Regions from separate parts of the Arsenophonus sp. aPb genome, predicted to be linked through region 1. Evidence: predicted binding sites of a transcription regulator. Region 1 holds the regulator's gene; each other region holds the start of a gene.
What was found. The regulator sigma-54, encoded in region 1, starts transcription at its own class of promoters, with help from an activator protein. The targets are predictions, from matches to a motif close to GTTGGCACANNTTTCGCTNT.

Region 1 (4,539 bases):
TGATTCAGTCAAACAGTCGCTTGATTTAGAAAAAAACATTACCACATTTACAGAAAATGTTGTCATAAAACAAGGATCTATAGATGTTCGAGCTGATAAAGTCGTTGTTACTCGTCCGAACGGCGATGCAAAAAAGATGGTTGTCGAAGCCTATGGTACGCCAGCGACCTTCTATCAATTACAAGATGATGGTAAACCGATCAAAGGTCATAGTGATAAAATGCGTTATGAAATGGAGAAAGAGCTGGTTATCCTAACGGGTAATGCTTATCTTGAACAACTAGATAGTAATATTAAAGGTGACAAAATTACCTATTTAGTCCCAACCCAGCAAATGGAAGCGTTTAGCGATAAAGGGAAACGAGTAACGACCATATTGTTACCTTCTCAATTACAAGAAAAAGGCCCTGGTGTAAAAAGCACAAATAATAGTAAGAGTAAATAATAAAAATGGCTAAATTAACTGCAAAACATTTGGCAAAAACATACAAAAACCGTAAGGTTGTTGAAGATGTTAGCCTAGAAGTCAGTTCAGGTGAAATCGTTGGTTTACTAGGGCCAAATGGTGCAGGTAAAACGACAACCTTTTATATGGTAGTTGGGATCGTTCCTCGTGATACTGGAAAAATTGCTATCGACGATGAAGATATTAGTTTGTTGCCTCTGCATGAACGGGCTCGTAGAGGAATAGGTTATTTACCACAAGAAGCCTCAATATTTCGCCGGCTAAACGTTTACGATAATCTGATGGCTGTATTAGAAATTCGTAAAGATTTAACCTCCGAAGAAAAGCAACAACGTGCCGAAGAATTGATGGAAGAATTTAGTATTACTCATTTGAGAAATAATCTCGGTCAATCGCTTTCTGGTGGGGAGCGCCGCCGAGTGGAAATAGCCCGAGCATTGGCGGCTAATCCTAAATTTATTCTTTTAGATGAACCTTTTGCGGGTGTTGATCCAATTTCAGTATTAGATATAAAAAAAATAATCCAACACTTGAGAGATTATGGTTTAGGTGTATTAATAACCGATCATAATGTGAGAGAAACATTAGATGTCTGTGAACGTGCTTACATTGTAAGTCAAGGTCATCTTATCGCTCATGGAACCCCTAAAGCGATTTTAGAAAATGAGCAAGTCAAACGTGTCTATTTGGGAGAAGGTTTTCGCCTCTAACCCTAACTCATTAAAGTTGTAAGTTTTTTTATTATGTTATTCCCAAGAGGTTAAGCCAATTTTATGAAACAGAGTTTGCAACTCCGACTCAGTCAGCAGTTGGCGATGACACCACAGCTACAACAAGCGATTCGTTTGTTGCAACTTTCAACATTAGAACTTCAGCACGAAATTCAGCAAGCGCTTGAAACCAATCCTTTGCTTGAACAAGATGACCTCTACCAGGAAATCGAAACATCAGATATTAATGATAACGAGCCAGCGGCACTAGATAGTTTTGAAGCAATTGAACAAAATGATATGCCTGACGAATTACCCTTAGATACTAATTGGGAAGAAATTTATACTTCAGATAGCTATCCAAGCTTAACCAATAATTTTAGCGACAATGATTTTCCTCTCTACCAAGGGGAAACGTTGCAAACACTACAAGATTATTTATCCTGGCAAGCGTCATTGACACCCTTTACTGAAATAGATGCAGCAATTGCCACCGCCATTATTGATGCTGTCGACGATTCCGGCTATTTAAGCACCACTATTGAAGATATTTACACCGGTTTGGCACTAACCGATATTACCCTGGAAGAAGTTGAAATTGTATTAAAACGGATCCAACACTTCGATCCAATTGGCGTCGCAGCAAAAAATTTGAAAGACTGTTTACTTATTCAGTTATCAGCGTTACCTAGCGAGACTCCTTTTCTAAAAGAAGCTAAACTGATAATTAATAACTATCTAGAATTACTTGGCAATCGTGATTTTCGGCAACTTAGTCGGAAAACTAAATTAAAAGAAGCGGTCTTGAAAGAAGTTATCGATATGATCCAACGATTAGATCCTAAACCTGGGCAAATCATTCAAACTAAAGAGCCACAATATATTATCCCAGATGCTCTGGTTCGCAAAATAGATAATGACTGGCAAGTAGCACTAAATACTGAAAACATTCCACGTTTAAAAATTAATCAATATTATGCTTCTCTAGGCAAATACTCTGGTAATGAAGAAGATAACCAATTCATCCGTAACAACTTACAAGAAGCGAAATGGTTGATAAAAAGTTTAGAAAGTCGTAATGAAACTTTATTAAAAGTTGCCCAATGTATTGTTGAAAATCAGCAAGAATTTTTTGAATATGGTGAAGAGCATATGAAACCTATGGTATTAGCGGATATTGCTTATCAGGTTGATATGCACGAATCAACAATTTCACGTGTCACATCGCAAAAATACCTTCATAGTCCAAGAGGTATTTTTGAACTTAAATACTTTTTTTCTAGCCATGTTAACACTGATACAGGAGGAGAAGCGTCTTCTATCGCTATACGCGCGCTAGTAAAAAAACTCATTGCGGCAGAGAACCCTGTAAAACCCTTGAGTGATAACAAATTAACGAGCATACTAGCAGAACAGGGTATTCAAATTGCTCGTCGTACAGTTGCTAAATATCGAGAGTCTCTATCCATTCCGCCCTCTAATCAGCGTAAAAAACTGATTTGAATTAACTGAGAAGGAAGATACTATGGAATTTCAAATTACTGGACAAAATATTAAAATTACCGAAGCATTACGCCAAACCGTTGAAGAAAAGTGTTCAAAATTTAAACAACACTTTGACCATATCAATGGTATTCATGTAATTTTAAAAGTACAGAAATTTAATCAGATTGCTGAAGCAACAGCGAAAGTGAATGGAGCAGAACTCCATGCTTCTGCTCAAGAAGATGATATGTATGCTGCTATTGATGCCATGGTAGAAAAAATGGCACGTCAGCTTACTAAATATAAAGAAAAATTGAAACAACATTAATTTGTGTTATTAAACAACAAGGGCACTATGACACTAAATATAGATTATTGATGCTAGTATCGTTCATACCAGATATTGATTATCGATATCTGGTATAATTGCCCTAAGTGAATAAATCCAATGAACAGTGAAAAAAAATTATCATTAAGCTCGGTATTAACACCATCATGTACACTAAATAATGTACATTGTACGAGTAAAAAAAAAGCACTAGAGATTATTAGTGAAGTTGCTGCTATTGAACTGAATGTGCCTGAAAATGTCGTTTTTGACTCATTACTAACCCGTGAAAAAGTCGGCACAACCGGTATTGGTGGGGGTATTGCAATCCCACATGGCAAATTAAATGACAGTAATTCATCCGACGCAGTGGGTGTATTTCTTCATTTGGATGAACCAATCGCTTTTGATGCCATTGATAATCAGTCTGTTGATTTGCTGTTTGCATTATTAGTTCCTTCGGAGCAATGTAAAACTCATTTACATACACTCTCTTTAATTGCCAAACGGTTGGCTGACAAGAACTTATGTCGTCGTTTACGCGCTGCGCAAAGTAATGAAGAACTCTATAAAATCATTACTGAATAACGACTTAAAAAATCTGTACCCAAAATAATGATTTTTTTATTGTGAACAAACTTAAGGGGTATTACTCATGGTGCTGATGATAGTCAGTGGCCGTTCTGGTTCAGGTAAATCTGTTGCTCTACGAGCGCTGGAGGATATGGGTTTTTATTGTGTTGACAATTTGCCTGTTATTTTACTGCCAGAATTAGCCAATACGCTGGCTGAACGACAAACTTCAGCTGCTGTGAGTATTGATGTTCGCAATATGCCCGACGACCCAGCAATTTTTGAAAAAGCGTTAAAAAATTTACCTACTAGTTTTTCCCCGCAATTACTTTTTCTTGATGCAGATCGTAACACGTTGATCCGAAGATATAGTGACACACGCCGTCTACACCCACTCACCAGCAAAAAGTTATCATTAGAAAATGCGATTGATGAGGAAAATGATTTATTAGAACCTTTACGTTCACGAGCTGATTTAGTCATCGATACATCTGAAATGTCGGTGCATGAACTAGCTGAAATGCTAAGAGCTCGTTTATTAGGTAAACGAGAACGTGAATTGACTATGGTATTCGAGTCCTTTGGCTTTAAGCATGGTATTCCGATCGATGCAGATTACGTATTCGATGTACGTTTTTTACCTAATCCACACTGGGATCCCAAATTACGCCCTATGACAGGTCTCGATCGTCCTGTTGCCGCCTTCCTTGATCGACATACAGAAGTGCATAACTTTATTTATCAAACACGTAGTTATCTTGAGTTATGGTTACCCATGTTAGAGTCGAATAACCGTAGCTATTTGACCATTGCTATCGGTTGTACCGGAGGTAAGCACCGTTCAGTTTATGTTGCTGAACAACTGGCTGATTACTTTCGCTCTAGAGGTAAAAATGTTCAGTCCCGTCATCGAACGTTGGAAAAAAGAAAGTCATGACCGTCTATCATCGCATTATTATAAAGAACCAGCAGGGTAT
Region 2 (4,539 bases), 620 kb from region 1:
TTTGCTGAGGCTGTTTACCCCTGAACGTATCAGGGTTATGGCAAGCCGTTTATGACTAACTAGCGCAATCTCTTTCGTCAGTTGCGCGCAGTCAGTAAAAGCCAACTGGAGTTATCATGTTTAATTTTATTAAGAAAGCTTTAAAAACTGGGATTGTTACCGAAGATTATCCACTGACACCAATTGAAGTGGATAAAAACTTTCGCGGTAAACCGCAACATAATCCGCAACAATGTATCGGTTGTGCAGCATGCGTCAACGCTTGTCCATCTAATGCACTGACCTCAGAAATTGATTTGCCAAAAGGCCAACTGCTCTGGCAATTGAATCTTGGTCGTTGCATTTTCTGTGGTCGTTGTGAAGAGGTTTGCCCAACGGCGGCCATTCGTTTGTCACAGGAATATGAACTAGCAGTATGGCGCAAAGAAGATCTTTACCAGCAAGCACGATTTACTGTTTGTTATTGCCGAGTATGTCAGCGTCCTTTGGCAGTCAAAAAAGCGATCAACTATGTGATCGAGATACTGAAACATAATGGCGACCAACGCGCTGAACACCATCGAGAAAGCTTTGAAACTTGTCCTAATTGCAAACGGTTACAGGGATTGACTCCGTCAGATAAAATCGATTTAAGCCGTGAAATGAAGGAGACTATTTGATGAGCCAGTTTTTGCCATCGCGTGATCAACAGGGTATGCCCGTACCGGTAGCAATAGAAGAGTCTATCGCAAGTATGAAAGCATTATTGTTGAAGAAAATTAAACGCTCGGCTTATGTTTATCGGGTTGACTGTGGCGGTTGTAATGGCTGTGAAATTGAAATTTTTGCCACCCTTTCTCCCATTTTTGATGCCGAGCGCTTTGGCATTAAAGTTGTTCCTTCCCCACGTCACGCTGATATATTGCTGTTTACTGGGGCGGTTACACGCGCAATGCGCACGCCAGCATTACGCGCCTGGCATTCGGCTCCTGATCCCAAAATTGCAATATCCTATGGCGCTTGTGGTAATTCAGGTGGCATTTTTCACGATCTGTATTGTGTTTGGGGCGGAACGGATAAGATCGTTCCTGTTGATGTTTATATTCCTGGTTGTCCACCGACACCGGCTGCGACCTTATATGGTTTTGCCATGGCTTTAGGCTTGCTGGAGCAAAAAATTCATCTGCGTGAACCCTTTGAAGAGGATGAGCAACCGGCAAAAATTCTACATTCCGATATGGTACAACCCTTGCGAGTCCGTATCGATCGTGCTGCCCGACGTTTAGCTGGCTATCGCTATGGTCGTCAGATTGCTGACAATTTTATCAATTATCTCATGCAGGGTGAAGATCGAGTGGCGCAATGGTTGGCTGACGAAAATGACCCGCGCTTAAATGAAATTGTTGCCAATCTTAGCCAAATTCTTGAGCAGGAGCGGGTTAAATGAGTGATAAGGTGGTGTTCAGTCAGCTAAGCCGTAAATTTATTGATGAAAATGAGGGCACGCCACCGCAGGCACAGCAAGTTATCTATTATGGACTTGCCATTGGTCACCATTTAGGCGTGATAGATTGTTTACAAGCGGTACTTAGCTGTCCCTGGCCAGAATATCAGCTCTGGATTGCTACTCTCGGAGCAGGAAGTGAAGCGCAGCGGAAAATGGCGGGTGTTGCTCGTTATGGGGAAATTGTTATTGATAGTAGCCATGTGGCAATGCTGGCAAATGCGTTTAGCGCGGTGCTAGGCAAACAGACTAAACAACAGCAAAGTTGGAGCCAGCAGATGTTAAGCATGCTAGCCAATATTCAGCAGGAGAGTGCTATCTATTTGATGGTAAGGAGGGAGCGTGGCTGATGTTTTACTCTGTGTCGGCAATAGTATAATGGGTGATGACGGCGCAGGCTCATTGTTGGCAGAGATGTGTCGTAATACCCCACAAGGGGAATGGATAGTCATTGATGGCGGTAGTGCGCCAGAAAATGATATCGGCGTTATTCGCGAATTACAGCCAAATCGTTTATTGATTGTCGATGCTACCGACATGGGACTGGCGGCTGGTGAAATACGGCTGATCGCTCCACAAGATATTGCTGATATGTTTATTATGTCGACCCATAATATGCCACTTAGCTATCTTATTGAGCAGCTAAAAGAGGATACTAACGAGGTAATTTTCTTAGGTATCCAGCCAGATATTGTCGGATTCTATTACCCGATGACGGCAGCGGTAAAAATAGCCGTTGAAACAGTTTATGCCAGTCTGGCTGATAATCAGCAACTAAGTCAGTTCCGGCCACTATAAATATTGCATCGCATTTAGTAGCAAAAATGGGCTTGGTTAAGGTAATTTTCTCGTTTCTGGCTCGCATTTAATTCTACTAATACGATCAAACTGTATTGCTTCAATATTTGTCATCGTCAATCGTGATGATGACAGACGCGTGCCAATTTTTTGTTAACTTAAAATTGGCACAGTTTATGAATATATTTCTCTATTGACTGTCATTGCTGGAGAAGTGAATGAATTGTTTCATTATTACTGATGCTAATAAATGTATTGGTTGTCGTACCTGCGAAGTGGCTTGTGTGGTATCTCATCAGGAAACACAGGACTGTGCTTCACTCACACCTAAGACTTTCTTGCCACGTATCCATGTTATTAAAGGTGTTAGTGTCTCTACCGCCACTACCTGCCGCCAATGTGAAGATGCGCCTTGTGCCAACGTTTGTCCTAATAGTGCGATTACGCGTGAAAGCGATTTTGTCCACGTTCATCAACAGCGTTGTATTGGCTGTAAAACTTGTGTTGTTGCTTGTCCTTATGGTGCAATGGAAGTGGTTTTACGGCCAGTAGTACGCAATAGTGGGGGCGGATTGAATGTTGTCGTAGAGAAGGCTGAGGCAAATAAATGTGATCTTTGCCATCATCGCGCTGAAGGGCCGGCTTGTATTCAGGCTTGTCCTACCAACGCAATTATGTGTGTTGATCGTAACAAACTGGAACAACTCAATCTTGAGAAGCGTCGGCGGGCAGCGTTAAATGGTATGGCCAATCAAGTTTTCTAACTAGCCTGCGCGGTATTAACCAACATGATAAGTGAAAATGGTACCTTATTGCGGATCTGTGGCAAAGTTCAAGGGGTCGGATTTCGGCCCTGGATTTGGCAATTGGCACAACGACTAGCCCTTAAAGGGGATGTTTATAACGACGGTGCCGGTGTGGTGGTGCGTATAGTTGGCGATGCTAGAAGGTTACTTGCTCAATTGCCAATCGATTGCCCGCCACTGGCTCGTATTGATCAAGTACAGCAATTTCCCTGGCACTGGCGTCAATTGCCGCAGGATTTCACTATTCAGCATAGCGTGCCAGCAACGATGGCAACCCAAGTTGCTCCTGATGCGGCTACTTGCTCGGCATGTTTGCGAGAAATGAATGATCCAAACCAACGTCGCTATCGCTACCCATTTATTAATTGTACTCACTGTGGGCCGCGTTTTACCATTATTCGCGCGATACCCTATGATCGACCGTTTACCGTTATGGCTGCTTTTCCACTATGTGCGCCTTGCGCAACAGAATATCGTGATCCAGCTGATCGTCGTTTCCATGCCCAACCTATTGCTTGTCCTGATTGTGGGCCGCAGGTGGTCTGGCTGGCGGAAAATGAGCGACAAGAAAAAGAGGCGGCAATTCAGGCTGCCATTAACGCATTGCAACAGGGTAAAATTATAGCGATTAAAGGGATAGGTGGCTTCCATCTGGCTTGTGATGCTAATAATCAAATGGCAGTAAAGCGTTTGCGTCAGCGTAAACAGCGACCGTCAAAACCCTTAGCTGTGATGATAACTGATGCAATGGCCAGCCTTCTGCCTAAACAGGCTCAGTCACTTTTGCAGATGCCTGCGGCACCAATTGTGTTAGTGGATAAACAATGGCTATCGTTAGTTGATGAGATAGCACCACAGCTTAACGAAGTCGGTGTCATGCTGGCGGCAAATCCCTTACAACATCTATTAATACAGACTGTCGCGCGTCCATTAGTAATGACTTCAGGCAATCTCAGTGGTTGTCCGCCGGCTTTGGATAATGAACAAGCATTGACTGATCTGATTGATATTGCCGACGGCTGGTTATTACACAATCGAGATATTTTACAGCGGATGGATGATTCCGTTATGCGTGCCTCGGGTGAAATGCTACGTCGAGCCAGGGGTTTTGTGCCCGACAGCTTGCCTTTACCGCCCGGTTTTAGCAAGGTGCCCTCGTTGTTATGCTTAGGCGCTGATCTAAAAAATACTTTCTGCCTGATAAGGGGTCAGCAGGCGATTCTCAGCCAGCATCTTGGCGATCTCAATGAGCAAAATGTTGAAGCACAGTGGTGGCAGGTAGTGACCAGGATGCAGCAGATTTGGCAGTTCACGCCACAAAAAATCGTTACCGATAAACATCCAGCCTATCGTACACGACAATTGGCGCAGCAAATGTCTGTGCCGACAGTCACGGTGCAGCATCATCATGCCCATGCTGTCGCCTGTTTGGCTGAGCATCTTTGGCCACGA
Region 3 (4,539 bases), 550 kb from region 1:
CATGATTAGCGTATTGGATGATGAGTTTATTATCCAGTAATAGAATATTATGCAACAAGCAATCTAAGATATGATCGGCAATGGGTAATATATCAATTTTCACGTAGTTTTACTCCTGCACCTTTTTAGTGCATATTAACATATTTGAGTATAAACCAAGTATTTTTGTTCAATAAATAGGCAGAAAAAACCTCATCAAAAGATGAGGCAATATGACACAATAAAAAAACCAGCGGAGAATGGATTATCAGACGCTGTAGTACATTTCGAACTCTAATGGATGAGGTGCCATCTGAATACGTTGAACATCATTTTTTAATAAGTTGATATAGGCGTCTATTGTTTCATCAGTAAATACTTCACCACGTTTCAAAAATTCGCGATCAATATCCAACGCATGTAGGGCTTCTTCCAGTGAACTAGCAACAGTTGGGAGCTCTTGTGCTTCTTCCGCAGGTAAATCATATAAATTTTTATCCATCGCTTCGCCGGGATGAATTTTATTCATAATTCCATCGAGACCTGCCATTAATTGTGCAGCAAAAGCTAAATAAGGATTAGCCGCCGGATCGGGAAAACGAACTTCAATCCGTGATGCTCTCGGATTGGCAACCATTGGAATGCGAATAGAAGCTGAACGGTTACGCGCTGAATAAGCCAACATTACCGGTGCTTCGAAACCAGGCACTAGACGCTTATAGGAGTTGGTGGTTGGATTAGTAAAGGCATTTAAAGCACGCGCGTGTTTAATAATACCACCAATGTAATAAAGGGCTGTTTCAGACAGCCCACCATATTTATCACCGGCAAACAAGTTGGTGCCATTTTTTTCCAGCGACATATGACAATGCATGCCAGAGCCGTTATCACCAACAAGTGGCTTTGGCATAAATGTCGCTGTCTTGCCAAAAGAATGAGCAATATTATGTACTACGTATTTGTATATTTGTGTTTCATCGGCTTTTTTGGTCATGGTATTAAAACGGGTAGCGACCTCGTTTTGACCTGCGGTGGCAACTTCATGGTGGTGTGCTTCGACAATTAAGCCCATTTTCTCCATGGTGGAACACATGGCGGAGCGCATATTTTGTGAGGAATCAACGGGCGGGACAGGAAAATACCCCCCTTTAACGCTTGGCCGATGACCTTTATTGCCATCTTCATAGTGTGCGCCAGAATTCCAGGCTGCTTCGATATCATCGATATGATAATAAGCACCAGAAATATTGTTGCCGAAGCGAATATCATCAAACACAAAGAATTCAGGTTCAGGTCCAAATAATACCGTATCGGCGATGCCGCTACTTTGTAAGAAATTTTCGGCGCGTTTAGAAATTGAACGTGGATCTCGTTGGTAGCCCTGATGGGTATTGGGCTCTAGGATATCACAGCGAATAATTAAGGTTGAATCACTAAAAAAAGGATCTAGCACTGCCGTCCCGGGATCAGGCATAAGCATCATATCTGATTCATTAATTCCTTTCCAACCGGCAATAGAGGAGCCGTCAAACATTTTTCCCTCTTCAAAGAAATCTTCATTAATTTGGTGAGCAGGAATAGTGATATGTTGCTCTTTACCTCTGGTATCGGTAAAGCGTAGATCAATATATTTAACATGGTGCTCTTTGATCATGGATAAAACATGCTCAACAGACATAAAGCTTCTCCTGATTGGATCCTATTTTGAACGATAGCGCCAAAAAGTTTCATTAAAGTGGTTAATTAATCATTAAGCGAAAATCATGCCAAATTATTTATAACCGAGAATAAAAGCTTTTTGAATGATTTTTTAGTAAATAATCATAAATTGAATAGTAAATTGCACTATTTATGTGCGTTTTAGGCACCTTAAACGCACAATGATGGTGCAATAAACGACAGGAACAGTAACTTAGCTTATTTGATTTTCTATGTAGTAGTTTATTTTTTCAAACAAAAATGAGATATCATTTGTGAAAGTAATTCAATTGTTGGTTTTATATATTTAATTTCAATAAATTCATCCGGTTGATGCGCTTGTTCTATTGAACCAGGCCCTAATATTAATGTCGGACAGCGCGTTTGAATAAAAGGTGCTTCGGTACAGTAATTAACGGTTCGTGCTTTCGTATTTAATAAATTTTCAATTATTTTCAACATCTTATGATTTATAGGGCATTCAAAACCTGGAATAGCAGGATGTAGTTCCTCAATAGTAATGCGATTAGGCCAACGATGGTTAATCGGTTCAAGCGTGGCATGCAATAATTCATCCAAATTTTGTAGTGATAGACCAGGTAGTGGGCGAATATCGATATGTAATTCACAACAGCCACAAATTCGATTTACTGCATCCCCGCCATGAATATGGCCAAAATTCATTGTTGGGTAGGGAATAGCAAATGCCTTGTGATGGTAATCAGTTTTTAGTCTATTTCTAAGCATAATTAACTGACTAATGGTTTCATGCATCAATTCAATCGCATTGATACCCTGGGCTGGATCACTTGAATGGCCTGATTGACCGGTAATACGGATGGCATTGGCAATATGCCCCTTATGAGCGCGAATGGGTTGCAGTGAAGTTGGCTCGCCAATAATCGCTAATTCAGGCTGAATTTCAGCAGTTGTAGCAAAAATAACGTGCCCCTGCCATGGTGGTTTCTTCATCAGCAGTTGCCAAAATATAGATGGGATGTTGTAGCTGATGAATATCGATATTGCGTAAAGTATCAATAATAAAAGCAAAAAACCCTTTCATATCCGCGCTGCCTAAACCATATAACTTGTTGCTATATTCCGTTAATTGGAAAGGATCTTTTGTCCAGCGCCCGTCATCAAAAGGAACCGTATCAGTATGCCCACAGAGTAGTAATCCCCCCTCTCCTTGGCCAAAAGTTGCCAGTAAATTGAATTTATGGCGAGTTTCTGGCACTGGTTGAATGGTGATTTTTCCACCTAGCGTCTTTAGCCATTCTGCCAGTAGATTAATTAATGCTTCATTACTTTGATCGCGTCTTGCATCGACAGAACTAATTGATGGTATGGCAATTAATTGACGATATAACTCAATAAATGTCGGGAGTTTCGCTTTCACTGCTACCAGCCTTAATGACTAAAATTTCAATACTCATGCATTTCTTTGAATAAAAATACAGTAATTAATATTAGTTCAGTGTACAAGATTTATTAATGAGAATGTTAATGATACTAATTTTTCCTTTTAATCCATAACCCCAATATATACATGAAAAAGGAAAATTAATGGTGTATAGGTTCGTCGTTATAATATATATTGCGATATAAAGATTTTATTTAAGGATATAAAAAAATTTGCCATAACGTAATAATACTATTAATAAAATAATTATCGCAATGGATCGATTCAAATTAAGTAATGGCAATTAATTTGACCATAAGAGTTCAGACAAGCCTTTATTAGTGATGTACCCAATCGATGCTTAGTGAGTCTGAATATTCTGTAAATATGGAGTTGAGGCTGTGTTTTATGGTCGCAAGTTAGTTGTGCAATTTTAGCAACTCAGCAGAATCAGTCATTGGCGATAAACAACTCATCATGCAACCGTTTAATTTCATTGCTTTTATCTATGAATTACAAAAATAAATTTTATTGCTGAATTTTTTCGTTGATAGGAAAACTGGATCCATTATGATGAATAGATAGGTTGATTCTATCAAATTTATATTTAGGGAAGGAATAGGCATGAATATTCGTGATTTGGAGTACCTTGTAGCATTAGCTGAGCATAAACATTTTCGGCGTGCTGCAGATGCCTGCCATGTTAGTCAACCGACCCTAAGTGGTCAAATTCGTAAATTGGAAGACGATTTAGGTGTTATGTTACTAGAGCGAACAAGCCGAAAGGTTTTGTTTACTCAGCAGGGATTATTATTAGTTGAACAAGCTAGAACAGTACTGCGAGAAGTTAAAATATTGCAGGAAATGGCTTCCTTACAAGGTGAAAGCATGTCAGGTCCGTTACACATAGGATTAATTCCTACCATTGGCCCTTATCTTTTGCCTCACATCATTCCAGAATTACACCGTTTATTTCCTAAACTGGAGATGTATTTACATGAAGCACAGACACACCATCTGTTAGCGCAATTAAATAATGGTAAACTGGATTGTGCAATATTAGCGCAAGTGAAAGAGACTGAAGCTTTTATTGAAATTCCTCTCTATGAGGAACCTATGCGATTAGCCATTTATGAAGGGCATCCGTGGTTCAATCGTAAGGAAATTGAGATGCAAGAGCTTGTTGGGCAGAAATTACTCATGTTGGAGGATGGTCACTGTTTACGTGATCAAGCGATGGGATATTGTTTTCAGGTTGGAGCCAAAGATGATACCCACTTTCGAGCCACCAGTTTGGAAACATTACGTAACATGGTGGCAGCCGGCAGTGGTATAACACTTTTGCCAGATTTATCGGTGCCGAAAGAGATAAAACGTGATGGCGTCTATTATCTTGATTGTATTAACCCTGTTCCTTCACGTTCGATTGTTTTAGTTTATCGCCCTGGTTCACCGCTTAG

Region 2: hydN (electron transport protein HydN) is a predicted target of sigma-54. The motif match lies at 2,445-2,464, and genes of this name have one in related genera.
Region 3: glnA (glutamate--ammonia ligase) is a predicted target of sigma-54. The motif match lies at 1,731-1,750, and genes of this name have one in related genera.

Annotation. Positions count from the first base shown of each region.
Region 1 is NZ_CP123499.1:2,854,219-2,858,757, forward strand. It holds gene lptA (lipopolysaccharide ABC transporter substrate-binding protein LptA) at 1-445, shown strand, start outside; gene lptB (LPS export ABC transporter ATP-binding protein) at 451-1,176, shown strand; gene rpoN (RNA polymerase factor sigma-54) at 1,240-2,679, shown strand; gene hpf (ribosome hibernation promoting factor) at 2,702-2,989, shown strand; gene ptsN (PTS IIA-like nitrogen regulatory protein PtsN) at 3,110-3,577, shown strand; gene rapZ (RNase adapter RapZ) at 3,645-4,499, shown strand; gene npr (PTS phosphocarrier protein NPr) at 4,496-4,539, shown strand, end outside.
Region 2 is NZ_CP123499.1:2,233,707-2,238,245, reverse strand. It holds gene QE177_RS10040 (formate hydrogenlyase complex iron-sulfur subunit) at 117-659, shown strand; gene QE177_RS10035 (NADH-quinone oxidoreductase subunit B family protein) at 659-1,426, shown strand; gene QE177_RS10030 (formate hydrogenlyase maturation HycH family protein) at 1,423-1,833, shown strand; gene hycI (hydrogenase maturation peptidase HycI) at 1,826-2,281, shown strand; gene hydN (electron transport protein HydN) at 2,500-3,045, shown strand; gene hypF (carbamoyltransferase HypF) at 3,073-4,539, shown strand, end outside.
Region 3 is NZ_CP123499.1:182,643-187,181, forward strand. It holds gene glnL (nitrogen regulation protein NR(II)) at 1-103, opposite strand, end outside; gene glnA (glutamate--ammonia ligase) at 248-1,657, opposite strand; partial or broken gene argE (acetylornithine deacetylase) at 1,921-3,076, opposite strand; gene oxyR (DNA-binding transcriptional regulator OxyR) at 3,704-4,539, shown strand, end outside.